DNA from 2 places in the Acetobacterium sp. UBA5834 genome. Region 1 is predicted to be linked to the other one. Evidence: riboswitches for the same ligand, from Rfam matches in the RefSeq annotation. Region 1 holds a riboswitch; the other holds the start of a gene.
The links. Region 1 has a riboswitch for cyclic di-GMP ahead of B3F51_RS06835 (poly-gamma-glutamate hydrolase family protein). Riboswitches for the same ligand answer to the same signal wherever they lie in the genome.
Positions count from the first base shown of each region.

Region 2: linked by a shared signal. The riboswitch ahead of B3F51_RS14930 (prepilin peptidase) and the one ahead of B3F51_RS06835 (poly-gamma-glutamate hydrolase family protein) in region 1 are both predicted to bind cyclic di-GMP.

Region 1 is NZ_DJGY01000030.1:79,422-87,246, reverse strand. Features, by position in the region: gene B3F51_RS06845 (gamma-glutamyltransferase family protein) at 1-616, shown strand, start outside; gene B3F51_RS06840 (hypothetical protein) at 696-1,199, shown strand; gene B3F51_RS06835 (poly-gamma-glutamate hydrolase family protein) at 1,254-1,931, opposite strand; cyclic di-GMP riboswitch class I at 2,002-2,086, opposite strand; cyclic di-GMP riboswitch class I at 2,170-2,254, opposite strand; gene B3F51_RS06830 (glycoside hydrolase family 16 protein) at 2,642-3,343, opposite strand; gene B3F51_RS06825 (VOC family protein) at 3,420-3,830, opposite strand; gene B3F51_RS06820 (cation-translocating P-type ATPase) at 3,998-6,640, opposite strand; gene B3F51_RS06815 (lectin like domain-containing protein) at 6,886-7,825, opposite strand, start outside.
Region 2 is NZ_DJGY01000069.1:195,836-203,660, reverse strand. Features, by position in the region: gene B3F51_RS14950 (MFS transporter) at 1-670, shown strand, start outside; gene B3F51_RS14945 (bifunctional diguanylate cyclase/phosphodiesterase) at 759-3,686, shown strand; gene B3F51_RS14940 (DUF3793 family protein) at 3,794-4,351, opposite strand; gene B3F51_RS14935 (DUF2325 domain-containing protein) at 4,348-4,686, opposite strand; cyclic di-GMP riboswitch class I at 5,172-5,256, shown strand; cyclic di-GMP riboswitch class I at 5,336-5,420, shown strand; gene B3F51_RS14930 (prepilin peptidase) at 5,500-6,177, shown strand; gene B3F51_RS14925 (Flp family type IVb pilin) at 6,232-6,399, shown strand; gene B3F51_RS14920 (Flp family type IVb pilin) at 6,452-6,619, shown strand; gene B3F51_RS14915 (Flp family type IVb pilin) at 6,679-6,846, shown strand; gene B3F51_RS14910 (Flp family type IVb pilin) at 6,893-7,060, shown strand; gene B3F51_RS14905 (TadE/TadG family type IV pilus assembly protein) at 7,234-7,644, shown strand; gene B3F51_RS14900 (pilus assembly protein TadG-related protein) at 7,645-7,825, shown strand, end outside.

The DNA.
Region 1 (7,825 bases):
GCCGATTGTCAACCTAACGCAAACAATAACGGTGGATAGCCTTGCAGAAAGCAACGGAGAGGAAAATACGACCCATTTTGTCATTTGCGATCAAAACGGGATGATGGTTTCTGTAACCAATACCTTAACCTACTGGTTTGGCACTGGCAAAAATGTCGACGGCTTTTTTATGAATGCACACATGGAAAACTTTTCTACCAATGCTTCATCTTTGAATAAAGCCGAAGCCGGAAAAAGACCCCGGTCTTATATTTCACCAACGATTTTAGCAAAACACGGAAAACCCGTTATGGGCATCGGCAGTCCCGGGGGTAAACGGATTCCTTTGATGATAACTGAGGTGCTTGAGCGTTTTTTCAAATATGACCAATCTTTACAGGAAGCAATTGATGCACCTCGTTTTTTCAATGATCAGAATTCAGTTTACGTGGAAGACAATTATTTAACCACCGCAACCGAGGAGCAGCTCCGCGAAATGGGTTATTCTGTTATCAGATATGACAATCCCCTGTTTTATGGCGGGGTGAATTCACTTTATGTTGATTATCTGAATAATAAAATACTCGGTGGCGCTGATGATCGACGGAATGCCTCCTGGCTATGGAATCGAAACTGAAAGAATCAGAATCCCCCAAAGAGCATTACTGCTGTTTCACACCCTTAAATAAACCTAACTAAACTAAGGAGGAAATTTGATGAAAGATGATTCTAAACTACAATCAATGCTATCAAAAATTAATAAGTTAATTCTAGGTAAAGATGAAACGGAAAAGGATAATTGTAAAATTGATGCCGAAGCCCAGAGAATTTATGGACTGTTACGAGCTGCCTATCAACAGATGAAGAACAAGGATGACGAGCTCGATTATTATGACTTTAATCCTCATACCGATGAAGGGATTTATATCCGTAATACGCCCCGCCCTTCTTTTGCGGTGGTTCTTCAATGGGATCTATCTGATTTTGATGATTTTTATGAATTCTGCCAGGCGAATATTTGTAAACCCTGTATGGATAAAGATCCCAATGTTTCAAATCTTGAATTTTTCATGGGGGTACCCGATGATCTTTGTCCTAATGGACGTAAAAGACTGCATTATAACTATGTACTGGCCGATGAACTCAAGTTTATTGATCATGGCCTCGAGGGATGCACCCATTCTTTTTGTAAAATTGCCATGAAAGAAATTAAGCATTAAAAAAGATGGTTTCCTATAAACGGAAGCCATCTTTTTATTTGTAGAAGTTAAAACTTATACCAGCCCAGCTTTGATCGCATTGACGTATTTGCTAAATTCAGGTGTTTTTGACTGAAGACCTTTTGATGTCAAAGCTGAAAAGAAAGTTGCTCTTAATCCTGTGGATAATTCAATCTGAACACCAGCATGGTTCAAATTGTCATTGGCAATATTTGCTTGACTTGTGCCCGCAAGATATCCTGGAGGATCTGCGACCTGATAGCCAGCAGCTGTTAAGCTTTCCTTAACTTTGTTAACCATCGTTGTATCAAGACCACTGACATAGGTCAGTTTTTCTGAACTTGAATATCCATGAACACTAAGGGTTTTTTTACTGCTTTGTACTAAAGAACGAGCAATTGGTTCATCAAAATTTGTTGAAGTGATGTGCAAAGAAAAATTATCACTTTTCATTATACCATAAAATCCATAGAATTTATAATTAGAGCCGGCAATGGCATCGGCTAATTCACTGGTTCCAGGTTCAATCATTCCACCGTGGATCGCAACAATTGCCAGATCAGAAGTAGTATTCCGAGATGCGATTTTATAATCAGTTCCCTGAACCTTCACAGCCGACAATTCACCGTAATTTGCATATAAATCGGCAGCACTGACAGACTGAACTGGTAGTGCCAAGGCACAAGTCAGAAATAAGCCTGCGATTACAGCCATAATTTTCGATTTTTTCATGATAGGTTCCTCCATTTTAATAGAAAAGCTTCAATTTTCAACTGAAAATGAAGCGAATACTCAATATTCTTTCGGTAACCCGGCCACCTTCGTCTTGCAACATTAGGTCCGTGGTTTTGCGTCTCCAACTTTCGTTGGGTTTGCCATTATCGTATTGTTTTATGAATATCAAGACCTCCTTTAAAATAGAAAAACTTCTATCACGCATTACCGAAACAGAAGTTTGAGTTCAATATTTTCCGGTAACCCGGCTACCATCGTCTTAAGACATTAGGCCCGTGGTTTTGCGTCTTCAACTTTCATTGAATTTGCCTTTTCTTTTGTTAAGAGCATTATTTCACAATCGCGATGTTTTTGCAATAGATTTTATTTTAAAAATAAGCTGAATATATCAAAAAAATTCCATCTTTAACATTTTATAATATGTCTACGATTCGAAATAGCATATTACAGGCTTTTTAGATGATATAATCAAGGCGAATAATTCTTTCTTACATTTCTTCTTTATTAACCATAATCTGGAATCGCTATTATTTAAAGATTAATTTAAGAATAATCCAATTACAATCATACTTTTAACGAAGATTATTTTTTACTGAATAAGATTGCCCTCATCGTTCTTTGGCACATAAATTAATCTGGTTTTTCACTGTCGATGGTATTATACCTATTCTGGAAATAGTCATTCTAATTAATTTTATTTTTTCTAACTAATATCGAATCCAATCAACCAATAATACCTGATCATCCGGAACTGGAGTTCCTGCCAGCCAATTGGGGTACCAGGTATTGACCATCAGCTGCATCGGTTGTCCCACCGGGAATCCGTCCTGCCATGACAGAATAAACTTGTTGTCCACATAAAAAGCCAGCTGATCTTCGGTATAGTCAAAACGGTAATTATGAAAAGCGGCAGTGGGATCAAAACCCAACGCTCCCACATATTCATTCTGGACTTCGCCATCAGCGTAGGTGGTCAGAAGCAGCTTTCCTTCTTTAGTATTGTGTATTTCAATGTCAATTTCATAAAAATAATCCGGCGGGGCGTAAAGAAAGAAACCCGTAATCGATGAAGGTGCCACCGGCAATTTCATCCGGGTTTCGTAGCTGCCGTAGGTCACGGCTTGCCGTTTAACCAATTCTCCCCCCTCCAGACTATTGGCTGGCATTCTGATCTTCAGAAAACCATCATTGATCTCAATATTTTGGGGATTCAGCCAGGTTCTCCCTAGATTTTTATCAGATACTGCCCAGATTGTTTCATCAAAGATATCAAAGTTTTCCTGCTGCATTTCACTTTCTGAGCCAGTGCTACCCTGATAAGATGACGAATTCGCCCGATACAGATACACCATAATAACAATCAACAAACATCCCAGAATAAATAATAGCATAACCAATGACTTCTTCATCTAAAACGTCCTCCCTTATTATGCCGTTAATTATGTCACTTTATTCGATTTTAAGAAATTTTAATTTTATGCTGATTTATTCGGCAGAAAATTGCCATCCGATGCCAAACTTATCAGTTAAAGATCCATAGGCTTTACTCCAGAAGGTTTCCTGCAGTAACATCTCCACCGACCCGCCCTTGCTCAATAGACCAAACAGTCGTTTGATTTCTTCCACATCATGGTCTGTGATGATCAAGGTAATGTTATTCCCTTTAATAAAAGACATGCCTGGCGGTACATCCGAAAACATAATCATGTTTCCTCTGATATCCATTTGGGCATTGGCAACCAGGTCTCTGATGTTATCCGTCATCGGAAAGTTCGGATCTACCTGCATTTCGCCAAAGGTCATGATCTCCGGTTCCGCTGTCTTAAATACTTCCGCATAGAACATCACCGCTTCACGACAATTACCCGGAAAATTAATGTAGGGACCAATCTTCATCTTTTTTCTCCTTCTCTGATAATCGGTTATTAATTTCTGATTCTATACCTATTCATACCCCATCATCAAATATTTATGCCACTTATAAAAAATATAGTTAACCGAAAAAGGGCACCTGCAATAAAATTTGCAGATGCCCATAGACTGACGGCAATAATATGAAACGATTAGATCCCCAGTTTTCTCTGAAAATATTTTACTATTTCAACAATTGGAATCACCACTACAGCAAGAGCCATAGCTACAAAGTATTCCATTAGACTGATGGGTTCAAACTCAAATGCTGTGGCAATGCTGGGAATATAAATAACTGCCGTGGTCAATACCAGCGAAACCGCCATGGCCAAAAACAAGAATTTATTCTGGTGCTGCATCTTAAAGATCGACTGGCGACGGCTACGCATATTCAGCGAATGGAACATCTCTGCCATCGACAGGGTCAAAAAGGCCATGGTCATACCATCAGCACTTTCGGCAATTTCCCAGACTCCGGCTTCGATATAATGCCCGACAAAATAGGCGACGATGGTCACCACGGCCACCATGCCGCCTTGCCAGATCACATCGACTCCCAGTCCCCGGGAAAAAACACCTTCCCGAGATTCCCGGGGCGGATGCTTCATAGTATCGGCTTCTTCTCCTTCAACGCCCAAAGCGATGGCTGGAAAGGAATCTGTAATCAGGTTGATCCACAGTAAATGCACTGGCTTGAGAATCGTGAAACCCAACAGAGTCGCCACAAAAATGGCGATAACTTCCGATAAATTAGAAGACAGCAAAAATTGAATAGCTTTACGGATATTATCGTAGATCCGCCGCCCTTCCTCAACGGCATTGACAATTGTGGCAAAATTATCGTCTGCCAGTACCATATCGGCCACATTTTTGGTCACATCGGTGCCTGTGATCCCCATTCCTACTCCGATATCAGCCGTTTTAATGGATGGCGCATCGTTGACGCCGTCACCAGTCATAGCGACAATCATCCCCTGCTTCTGCCAGGCTTTGACAATCCTTACCTTGTGTTCCGGTTGAACCCGGGCATAAACTGCGTAATGGCCAATTTCTTTTTGCAGCTGGTCTTCGCTGATTTCATCCAGCTGGGCTCCGGTGATGGCTTCTTTGGAATCAGTGATGATCCCCAATTGTTTGGCAATCGCAATCGCCGTATCACGGTGATCACCCGTGATCATGACCGCTCGGATTCCGGCCGACTTACACTGGGCAATGGCATCTTTTACTTCTGGCCGGATTGGGTCAATCATTCCGGTTAAACCAACAAAACACAGCTCCTGCTCCAGAAAATTCGGTGACTGATCGGTCGGCATGGTCTTCCAGTTCCGGAAGGCTCCAGCCAGCACCCGCAGAGCCTGGTCCGCCAGACTTTTATTGGCTTGTCTGATTTCTTCGCAAATAGCATCGGTCAGCGGTAACTCCGCATTACCATCCCAATAGGTGGTACAACGGGAGATCAGTACATCGGGAGCCCCCTTTACATACTGGGTCAAGCTGCCATCTGCCATTTGATGAATGGTACTCATCAGCTTACGGCCGGAGTCAAAGGGTGCCTCGCCCACCCGGGGCGTTTGTTCTTCAATCGCTCGCTTATTTAGTCCCAGTGAAAAAGCATAATTAACCAGCGCCGCCTCGGTGGGCTCACCTTCGGCTTTGTTGGCTTCATTTAAATGGGCGTCGTTACACAGGGCCATCGTTCTTCCCAGCAAATGCTCATCAAAACCGAAGTGATCTACCACCGTCATCTTGTTTTGGGTCAGGGTTCCCGTTTTATCCGAACAGATTACCTGGGTACAGCCCAGGGTTTCGACGGCAGTGAGTTTACGAATGACCGCCTTCTCTTTGGCCATATTGGTCACCCCCAGGGAGAGCACAATCGTGACCACCGCCGCCAGCCCCTCGGGAATGGCAGCAACCGCCAGCGATACCGCCACCATAAAGGTATCCAGAACACCGATCCCGGTAATGCCGTCGCCCAGGTACAAACGTACCAGACTTAAGGCAAAGATAAAGACACAAATTCCCAATACTAACCAGCTTAGCACCTTGCTTAATTGATTCAGTTTAATTTGTAGTGGTGTGGCATTTTCTTTGGCCTGGGTAATGGCATCAGCGATCTTTCCCATTTCCGTTTGCATCCCGGTGGCGACTACGGTTGCTAAACCCCGGCCATAAACCACGGCACTGCCCATATACACCATGTTTTTGCGGTCACCCAGCGAAATATCTTTTTGATCACCCAGATTCAGTGCGCAAACTACCTTCCCCACCGGAACACTCTCTCCGGTAAGAGCCGCTTCTTCAATTTTTAAACTGGCACTTTCCAATAATCTGGCGTCAGCTGGCACCGCATCTCCGGCTTCCAGTAATATTACATCCCCAACGACCAGATCTTCACTTTTAATTTCACAGATCTTACCATCCCGCCTGACCCGGGAAGTGGCTGCTGAAATCGCCTGAAGCGCCTCGATGGCCTTTTCCGCCTTACTTTCCTGATACACACCCAGTACTGAATTAATGATCACCACCGCCATAATGATGATCACATCAGCAAAGGATTCGCCGGAATAAGCTGCCGTGATGCCCGAAATAACGGCAGCAGCAATCAGGATCACAATCATCGGATCTTTTAACTGATTAAAAAGCCGTACCACCAATGAATCTTTTTTGGCTTCATCCAACTTGTTTTTCCCATTCGTTTCCAGCCGCTTGCTGGCCTCGGCCTGGGAGAGGCCCTCACTGCTGGAGTTTAAATCCTCCAACACTTCTTCTGCCGTCTGCAAATACGTTTTCATTCAAACCTCCTTCAAAAATCTACACCTGGTTATCCAAAAAATAAAAAAACCAGATGCCTCTGCACCTGGAAAAAATAAACCCAAGTACAGAAAAACTGTACATGAGTCTCACTCATTAAGATAAGCCAGGTATTACTACCATGCATGTTGACTTATCACGCAAATTGCGCAAATTACTCCCTCATAACTGTTTTATTTTACCCCGGAGTATTATCTTTGTCAAGATAATACTCCGGATTTTTTTGTTACTTATTTTCAAGAAAGGGTTGACCAGTCAATCCCGGTGCCGGTGACCCCTTTGGCAGCACCTGAATTTCAATGGCTTCCAACCGGTAACCAAAGCCCGCCGTGCCAGCTTCCCCACCATTACTTGCCCAATCCATCCAACCGACATTCTGGGCATGAACCCGGTAATAGACGTCAAACTGCGTCGCATCAGCCCCGGTTAACTGAATCTTAATGGCTTCCAGCCGCAGCGACTGACCTTCGGTACCACTCATGACGCCATTGCTTTTTAGCTCCTGCCAGCCCTGATTCTGGACGTGGGTAGCGTATTCAATCCCCAGATCATAGCCCCTGGTGTCCATTTTTATTTCAATACCTTCCAATCGCAAGGATTCTCCTGAGGTACCGCTGACTCCACCATTGCTCTGCCAGTTCTGCCATCCCTGATCTTGCACATGGGTGCGATAAAGACAATTTGCAAAGGTATCCCGGCTTTGCGTAAAGGCTTTGATACACACATTACTGAGGCTTTTTTTAGACGTATCATACCAACCGCCAGTTCCGGTATTACTGGTAAAGCTTTCTCCGGGGTTGGCCGTCACAGCGCTGCTGTAGTTTTCAAATCGGCTTTCTACCGGTACTGAATCGTTCGTTCCCGGGGTTCTGTATTTAACAACCACCGCAAACTTTTGTCCAGCGACCAATCCCACCGGATTGTCCAGATCAATTGTATAATAACCGCCCCGGGCAAAGGTTTCCGTCTGCGTGGTTCGTAAGGTACCACTGTTTGGCTTGCCATCATTCACATCCGTATAAACCTTGATCTCAGCTGACGTTCCGGGGGTTAAGGCATAGGTACTCACAGCCATCAGATTGTCGCTGGCTGTTGCCGTAAAGATATTGGCACCCCAGGCAGTGTTGTCTCCGTCCGTGTAACCCATGGCTGAGATGTTACCCAGT
Region 2 (7,825 bases), on a different contig from region 1:
TCTGGTTTTTTTACCGATTCTGCTGATCGTCATAAAATATTTGCCCTATGATCAGCCGCTTCCAGCGACCCGACTAAAAGCAAGAAATCGTACTGAAAAACTAAAGGGTACCGTCTATTTTATTGCCCTGATCATCTTTTTATTTGGCAGCTGCTTTTTTGTTTTCCAGACAAACATAGCCTTGCTGGTGGTGAGCAAAGGCTATGGGGATGCGACGCTTAGCGGCATCATCAACACCCTGGTATCAGCAGCCGGAATGATCACCGGTTTTCGTTACAGCCTGATCATCCGATCCCTAAAAACAATGACCATAACCGTCGGAATTGCAGTTGTGGGTCTGGGGATGGGGCTAATATTTTTTTGGGGATCATTAGTCAGTATCTGTGTTGCCGCTCTATTTATCGGCTTTGGAATTGGTGTTGTTATGCCAACAGGAATTTATCTGGCCGCCAACGCAGTAAAAAAAGAGAAGCAATCCACTGCCATTGCATTGGTAACGGCAGCAGTCAATTTAGGAATGTTTGTCTCCCCCTTAATCTTTGATCGGGTATCGCTCCCGATCCCAGACAAGGATCCGAATGTCAAGTTTTTGATCGCATCGCTGAGCTTGCTGCTATTGGCAGCAGTATTTGCAATGAGTCGTCGATTTATTTTAAAAAAGCAGCACTAGATAATGCGTCGTATTGGGATTTAGAAGCTATCAAATCCTGATTTTTACCGGGTAAGTATGAATTAATCAAAGCGAAGGAGAGCTCACCATGAAAATTCATTTAAAAAAAATCACCATCACCGTAATATGGGGAGTTGTTTTTACGAGCCTGGTTTTGTTGCTCTGTTTTCCAATGATTGGCCATGCCCTTAATGAGAATAAACGGGTGTTGTTTATCAGTTCATACAGTGAAAGTTTCCCAACGGTTCCGCTGCAAATTAAGGGGATTCAGTCTGCGCTTGATGAGAAAGTCAGTCTGGATATTGAATATATGGATACAAAGCGGCTTGATACTGCGGAGAATAAACAACTGTTTTATGAAAATCTAGCTTATAAATTAAAAAATCTGCCGCCTTATGACGCCGTGCTCGTTGGGGATGATAATGCCTTACAGTTTATGATCGATCATCACGATACGCTGTTTCCCCAAATACCGGTGGTGTTTTTCGGAATCAATGATTTCGAGCGGGGGAAAGTAGCGGCCGAAAGCCCTTACTTTACAGGAATGTTCGAAAAATTTTCAATGGTCGAAACGATTAAAATCGCCAAAAAATTCAATCCTAAAGCTTCTCAAGTTATTGGTATTGTGGACTCATCCCTGACCGGACAAGGTGATCAGGGGCAATTTCTGGCCACTCAAAGTGAATTTAGTGATCTTGATTTTCGGGTCTTAAACGTATCGGATTATACCTTTGCTGAGTTTGGGGAAGTGCTTAAAAATCTTAATGACGATGCAATTCTTTTATACCTGAGTATGAACCAGGACAAAAACGGTGTTGTCAAAGACTTAAACGATCAGTATCAGTTTTTGAAAGATAATACCACCATACCGGTCTATCGAACCAGTATTGGCGGAATTGGTGAAGGCATATTGGGCGGAAAACTGATTGACTACGAGGCCTTTGGACGGATCTCTGGCAATTTAATCATGGATATATTAAATGGCAAGTCCGTGGAATCAATGGGTCTTATTGAGGATACACCCTATTACTATATATTTGATTATGATCTCATTAAAAAATTCAATATTCCCGAGTCGCTGATTCCCAAAAATGCGGTATTAATTAATAAAGAACCCTCGCCTCTGGAAAAATATCGGGAAATTTTTGTTAGCATCGGGGTTCTGATACTTTTTCTTTTGACTGTTTCATTAATTCTTATCGTCGATAATTTAAAACGACGTGCCATTCAAAAACAATTACAGGAAAGTTATGAGAGTCTAAAAATAACCAATGATCATCTTGAAAAAACTGAAGACAAATTGAGATCTCAGTATGAGGTCATTGAAAAAAGTCTCAAAGAAGTCGGAATCCTGAATCAGAAATATGCCATTGCGACAGAAATTACAAATAGTGCAGTTTGGGAATTGGATTTAGATACTAATGAAATTCTGATATCTGATAACTTTTCTTATGTCAGTCGAATCCCCAATGAAAACGAAAAATTTGAAGATTTATTGAGTCGATTAACCGATCCGGAACACAAAAACAGATTATTATCCGAAATACAGTCCTACTGTGCTGGGCGTAAAAATGAAATTGATATTCAGATTCCCATTAACGATGAGAATAATAAAGTAAAATGGCTACTATTCCGGGGCAGAGGAATATCACAGGGCAATGGTCTTATTAAACAAATTCATGGAATTCTCATGGACACGACACGAATGAAGGAACAGGAGGACTATATTGAATACCTTGCTACCCATGATTTTTTAACCGATTTGCCAAATCGAATGAGCTTTTTAGAAAAACTTGCGGATGCACTGGAATCTGGCAAACCTGGCGCCGTTTTATTGTTTGATATCGATAACTTTAAAGCGATCAATGATACCCAGGGACATGTCTATGGTGATGAGATCTTAAAAATGATTGCTCATCGACTCAGTGACCTTTCCAATGAAAAGACGTTTGTTTCCCGTTTTGGCGGAGATGAGTTCCTGATTTTAATAAAAAATGTTAATGGAACGCAAGAAGTTGAAAATTTCGCTCAAATTACAAAAGCAGCCTTTGACAAAGCATTTGTACTCAACGGCAAAGCCAATAATATCAATATCAGTATGGGATTAACCTGTTTTCCGGAAGACAGTTGTGATATCAATCAAATTATAATGAATGCTGATACAGCGATGTATCATGTTAAACATAGCGGCAAAAACAACTACATCTTTTATTACTCTGAAATGAAAGATATTATTAATACCCGAATCGAAATAGAAGCAATTATTCGAGAAGCCTTAGAAACGGATGGTTTCAAACTTCTGTATCAGCCACAAGTCGATTTGTGTTCAGCTCAAATCCATGGGTTCGAAGCGTTATTGCGATTTAAAGATCATAATATCCGACCAGATCAATTTATTCCAGTTGCAGAAGATACGGGTCTGATTATCAATATCGGTCGTTGGGTTGCTAAAACGGCTATTGAACAATTTGCTAAATGGCGAGACATGGGGCTCGGAGAAAAAATAATTGCGATTAATTATTCCAGTAAACAATTGAAGGATAGAGATTTTATCGCGTATCTGGGGCAACTCATAAGGACTCATGCAGTTAAACCAGAAATGATTGAAATTGAAATTACAGAAAGCATTCTGCTGGAGAATGATAATGAAACGATGTTTTTTTTACAGGGATTAAAAGATGCTGGTTTCAAAATCGCCCTGGATGACTTTGGTACCGGCTATTCATCTCTGAATTATCTGACATATATACCAGTTGATAAGGTTAAGTTGGATAAATCCATCAATGATAAGTTTCTAAACCTCAAAAACAATCAGGTCATGGATAGTCTAATTTCATTGGCACATAGTCTAAAGCTAGAAATCACCGCAGAGGGGATTGAAGATTGGGATCAATATTGGCAATTAAAGCGTGGCGGTTGCAACTATATTCAGGGCTATCTTTTCAGTAAACCGCTGGATTCAGCAGCGATAGAAAATATTTTTAATCATATCTTTGAAATAACTGATGAAAATTAAACCCATAAATCATTGATAAAAACAAAATTATTTAAGAAGGCCATCCATTTTTGCCAATAGCAAATGGATGGCCTTTGACAGAGCAATTACAACAGTCAAATTTTTAGTTAGGCAGCAACAGTCAATCTCCTAAGTGATGACCCACTGAGCAATCGTCGATAGTAAGCTTGCGTACATTTTTTATATTTGTTGAAAAGTTTGATTGCTTCGTTTTCATTGCAATATACTTTCCAACAACCACAATATTTACAATTTTTTCCTTCATGCTCGATAAATCCCTGAACATCTTCAAACGGATAACTTAAAAACAAGCCAATCTCGTGGGGAAATTCGCTGGAATCTTGAATCCGCTTGGATAAAAATTCCAGACAAGATTTCAAATCCTCGGTACGATAACCAATGTCCTGAAGAAAGCTGTCCACCCGCGGACATGAAAAGTCTTTGAGCAGTCGACTTTGACGATAAACATAGATTAAAACCCGACTGGCATTTATCCTCAGTACCTCCAGATAAACCCCACGAGCATTCAACGTATTATTACACTGCTCCAGCTGCTCTGCGAGTTGGCAATAGCTGGTAAATGGATAACTGAATAAATTACCAGTTTTCATTCCGGCTAATGTAGGCGAACAGTGGCGTATCAATTCTCTCTCGAACTTGTTCATGACGACATCTTCCGGGTATGCGATTTTAAAACACAGCCATCGCAATTCTTACATTGAGCACAATGCTCCTCCAGAATGTTTCGTAATGCAGCCAAACTGCTGCTATGTGACCGTGCCAGGGGCAAATTTAGTCTTTTTGCCTCATCGGTCGCACAGTTTACCATTTTATGCGAAACCGTCCCAGTAAATAATACAATCAAATCTGGGACGCCGATTTTTTTTTTCATTGCACCCTGCATTTGGGTGAAAACCTTAGCCCGACAATCATATTCTTTGCATAAATCTTTATATTGATAAATCATGCGATCATTTCCGCCAATAATAACAATGCTCATTTGGTGCCCTCCATCCCCTTGTGTTAGTTATTACTAACTGATTATAACTTATCACAATTCGGAGCAGCTGTCAATTATTTTTAAACATTTATTAAGGAATTATTATTGGTTTTTATGGCTGACTACAAAGCTCATATTTAAATATTATACCGCATAAATCAACATACAATATTTTAAGCATTGACTTTATATTGATTAACAGTTTTCGCGAAATAACATTGATCATCAAAAAAACGGCTGCAACATTAGATTATTATAATACAATTGATGATTGATAATAATATCACAAAATTGCACAACAATATTAATCAAAAGTCGAGTGATGCACAAGAAACATCGGCGCATATAATGAATATCTTATATTTAATGTCAGCAGTAATCTAAAGTATTTTGAGCAAAATATTACTGCTGCAAATATAATAAAAAAAATAATTCGCAAAATATTCACTTGACAATTGATAATATATGCCTTATCATGATGCCAATAGAATATTTAGCAAACTTATCGAAAGGTAAGGACGCAAAGCTTTAGGGTCTAAGTAATTATTTATATGACAGCCAGTTGCACAACCACATTTTTTAATGATGATTATAATGCAACGTGTCAATGCGTTGTTTTTTTATTCTATACGATTCAGTTGTTGGTCAATTTAATATTTGGCAAACTTATCGAAAGGTAAGGACGCAAAGCTATAGGGTCTAAATAAGTATTTATATGACAGCCAGTTGCAGATTATAGGTGTATTTAATTCGCCTTAATTGCAACGAGTAAATCGTTGCTTTTTTATTGCAAAAAACGAATGGAGGATACTGATGGATCAATTACTGATAACTGCAGAAGTTTTTATAATTGGAGCAGTGATGGGAGTATTTATGAAAAAAACGACTGATTATTTAATCAGTCAGCGAGTCAAGACCTTAACCAACCATCAGTTATCCGGCAGTGTTACAAAAACAATCTTTTGGGCGATGCTTAATGCAATCATCTGGTTGGTCTTTGTAAAGCTCAACGGACTTGAACCAAAAACACTGGAATGTATGTTGCTCTTTTCAATCTGTGTCATTCTTTCTGCTGTCGACATCAGCATTAAAAAAATTCCCAATGAGCTGGTATTAATGACGATATTCGTGGGCGGTGCCTTCATCATTACCGGGCAGCCGATTACCAGTATTGGGATGAATATCTTTGGTTTAGTAATTGGTTTTATTATATTCTTTTTACCAGCAATAATTGGAAAGGGCGCTGGTTGGGGAGACGTAAAATATGCCGCTGCGGTTGGTTTTTGTTTGGGCGTTTATGGAATAATTTCTGCGATTATGATAATGACTTTCTTTCTGATGATCTACACAGCTTACCTGATCATTAGAAGAAAAGGTAATTTAAAATCAAAGGTTGCCCTGGGACCGTTTATGGCTTCCAGTTTTGTATCCGTATTAATTTTAAACCTTATCAACACAAATTATCTGATAGATTTTGGAATGTTGTTTTAAACCGAGGTAAACTTGGTAACAATACGTAAAAAATATTAAAAAGGAGAAGAAAAAATGAAAAACGGATTATCACGCATGATCAGAGAAGAAGATGGACAGGGCATGGTTGAATATGGCTTGATTATCGCCGGGATTGCATTGGCTGCCATTGCTGCCATTTGGTTATTGGGGCCGCAAATCGGGCAAATGTTTACAGATATCGGCACTCAGTTAGCAGCATAATTACGCTAATTAGTTTGACTAACAAATATAAAATATTGGAGGAGAAACTGAAATGAAAAATCAATTAATGCACATGATCAGAGAAGAAGACGGACAGGGTATGGTTGAGTATGGCTTGATTATTGCCGGGATTGCATTGGCTGCCATTGCCGCCATTTGGCTACTGGGACCACAAATCAGTCAGTTCTTTACGGATATCGGAACGCAGATGGCGGCATAATGAAGTAGACTATTTAAAAAATTAAGCACGAATCATAAAATATAAAGGAGAAGAAAGAGATGAAAAACGGATTGTCACGCATGATCAGAGAAGAAGATGGACAGGGTATGGTTGAGTATGGTTTGATTATTGCCGGGATTGCATTGGCTGCCATTGCTGCCATCTGGTTACTAGGCCCGCAAATCGGTCAATTCTTTACCGATATTGGTACTCAATTAGCTGCATAAACGATAATAATTTATTGAAGATACTAAATTAAAAGGAGAAAATAAAATGAAAAACGGATTATCACGCATGATCAGAGAAGAAGATGGACAGGGTATGGTTGAATATGGTCTGATTATTGCCGGGATTGCATTGGCTGCCATTGCTGCCATCTGGTTACTGGGCCCTCAAATCGGTCAATTTTTTACGGATATTGGAACCCAATTAGCAGCATAAAGCCTACAGGTAGTTATTGTGTTTACTGTGAAGAAACCAGTGGCATATTGGCAACGTCAAAGTGGAGATTTCTGCCGGACGTAATCAATATGCCTTTTTTAGTCGGTTAAACGATCTGCTCCAGTTACAGTTAAATAAATCAGATCTTCAGGATGAATGATCAGGGAGGAAAAATGTTTGCAAACATAATCAAACGGTTTAAAAAAGAAGACGGGCAAGCAATTGTTGAGCTTGCTATCACCCTGCCAATTTTGATTATGATTTTGTGCGCAATTATCGATTTTGGTTGGCTGTTTATGAATCAGAACAGTATTGATTATGCCGCAAGAGAAGGCGCACGCTATGCAATCGTTCATTCAACCAGTAAGACAGCAATTGAAGAGCATATTCGGACAATTGCTCCTGAGAACATTGCCGACACTGTAGACATCAGCATCACGTTTACAAATACATCAAACCCCCGTCTTGGTGATGTAATCATCGTTATCAGTGATGATGTGAATATATTGACTCCAATTGTTGGTGTTTTTGTTCAGGGTGAAACCATGAATCTTTCTTCATCCTGTACCATGAAGGTGGAGTAAATGAGACAGATAATGAACTTATTAAAAAAATTTCCCTATAGACAGATAAAAAAATCCGAACAAGGTGATGCGTTGATTATTGTGGCCGTTTCGATGGTATTTATTATGGGAATGCTGGCATTGGTAATCGATCTGGGGTTGGCGTTTTTAAGTACTGGAGAACAGCAAAAAGCTGCGGATG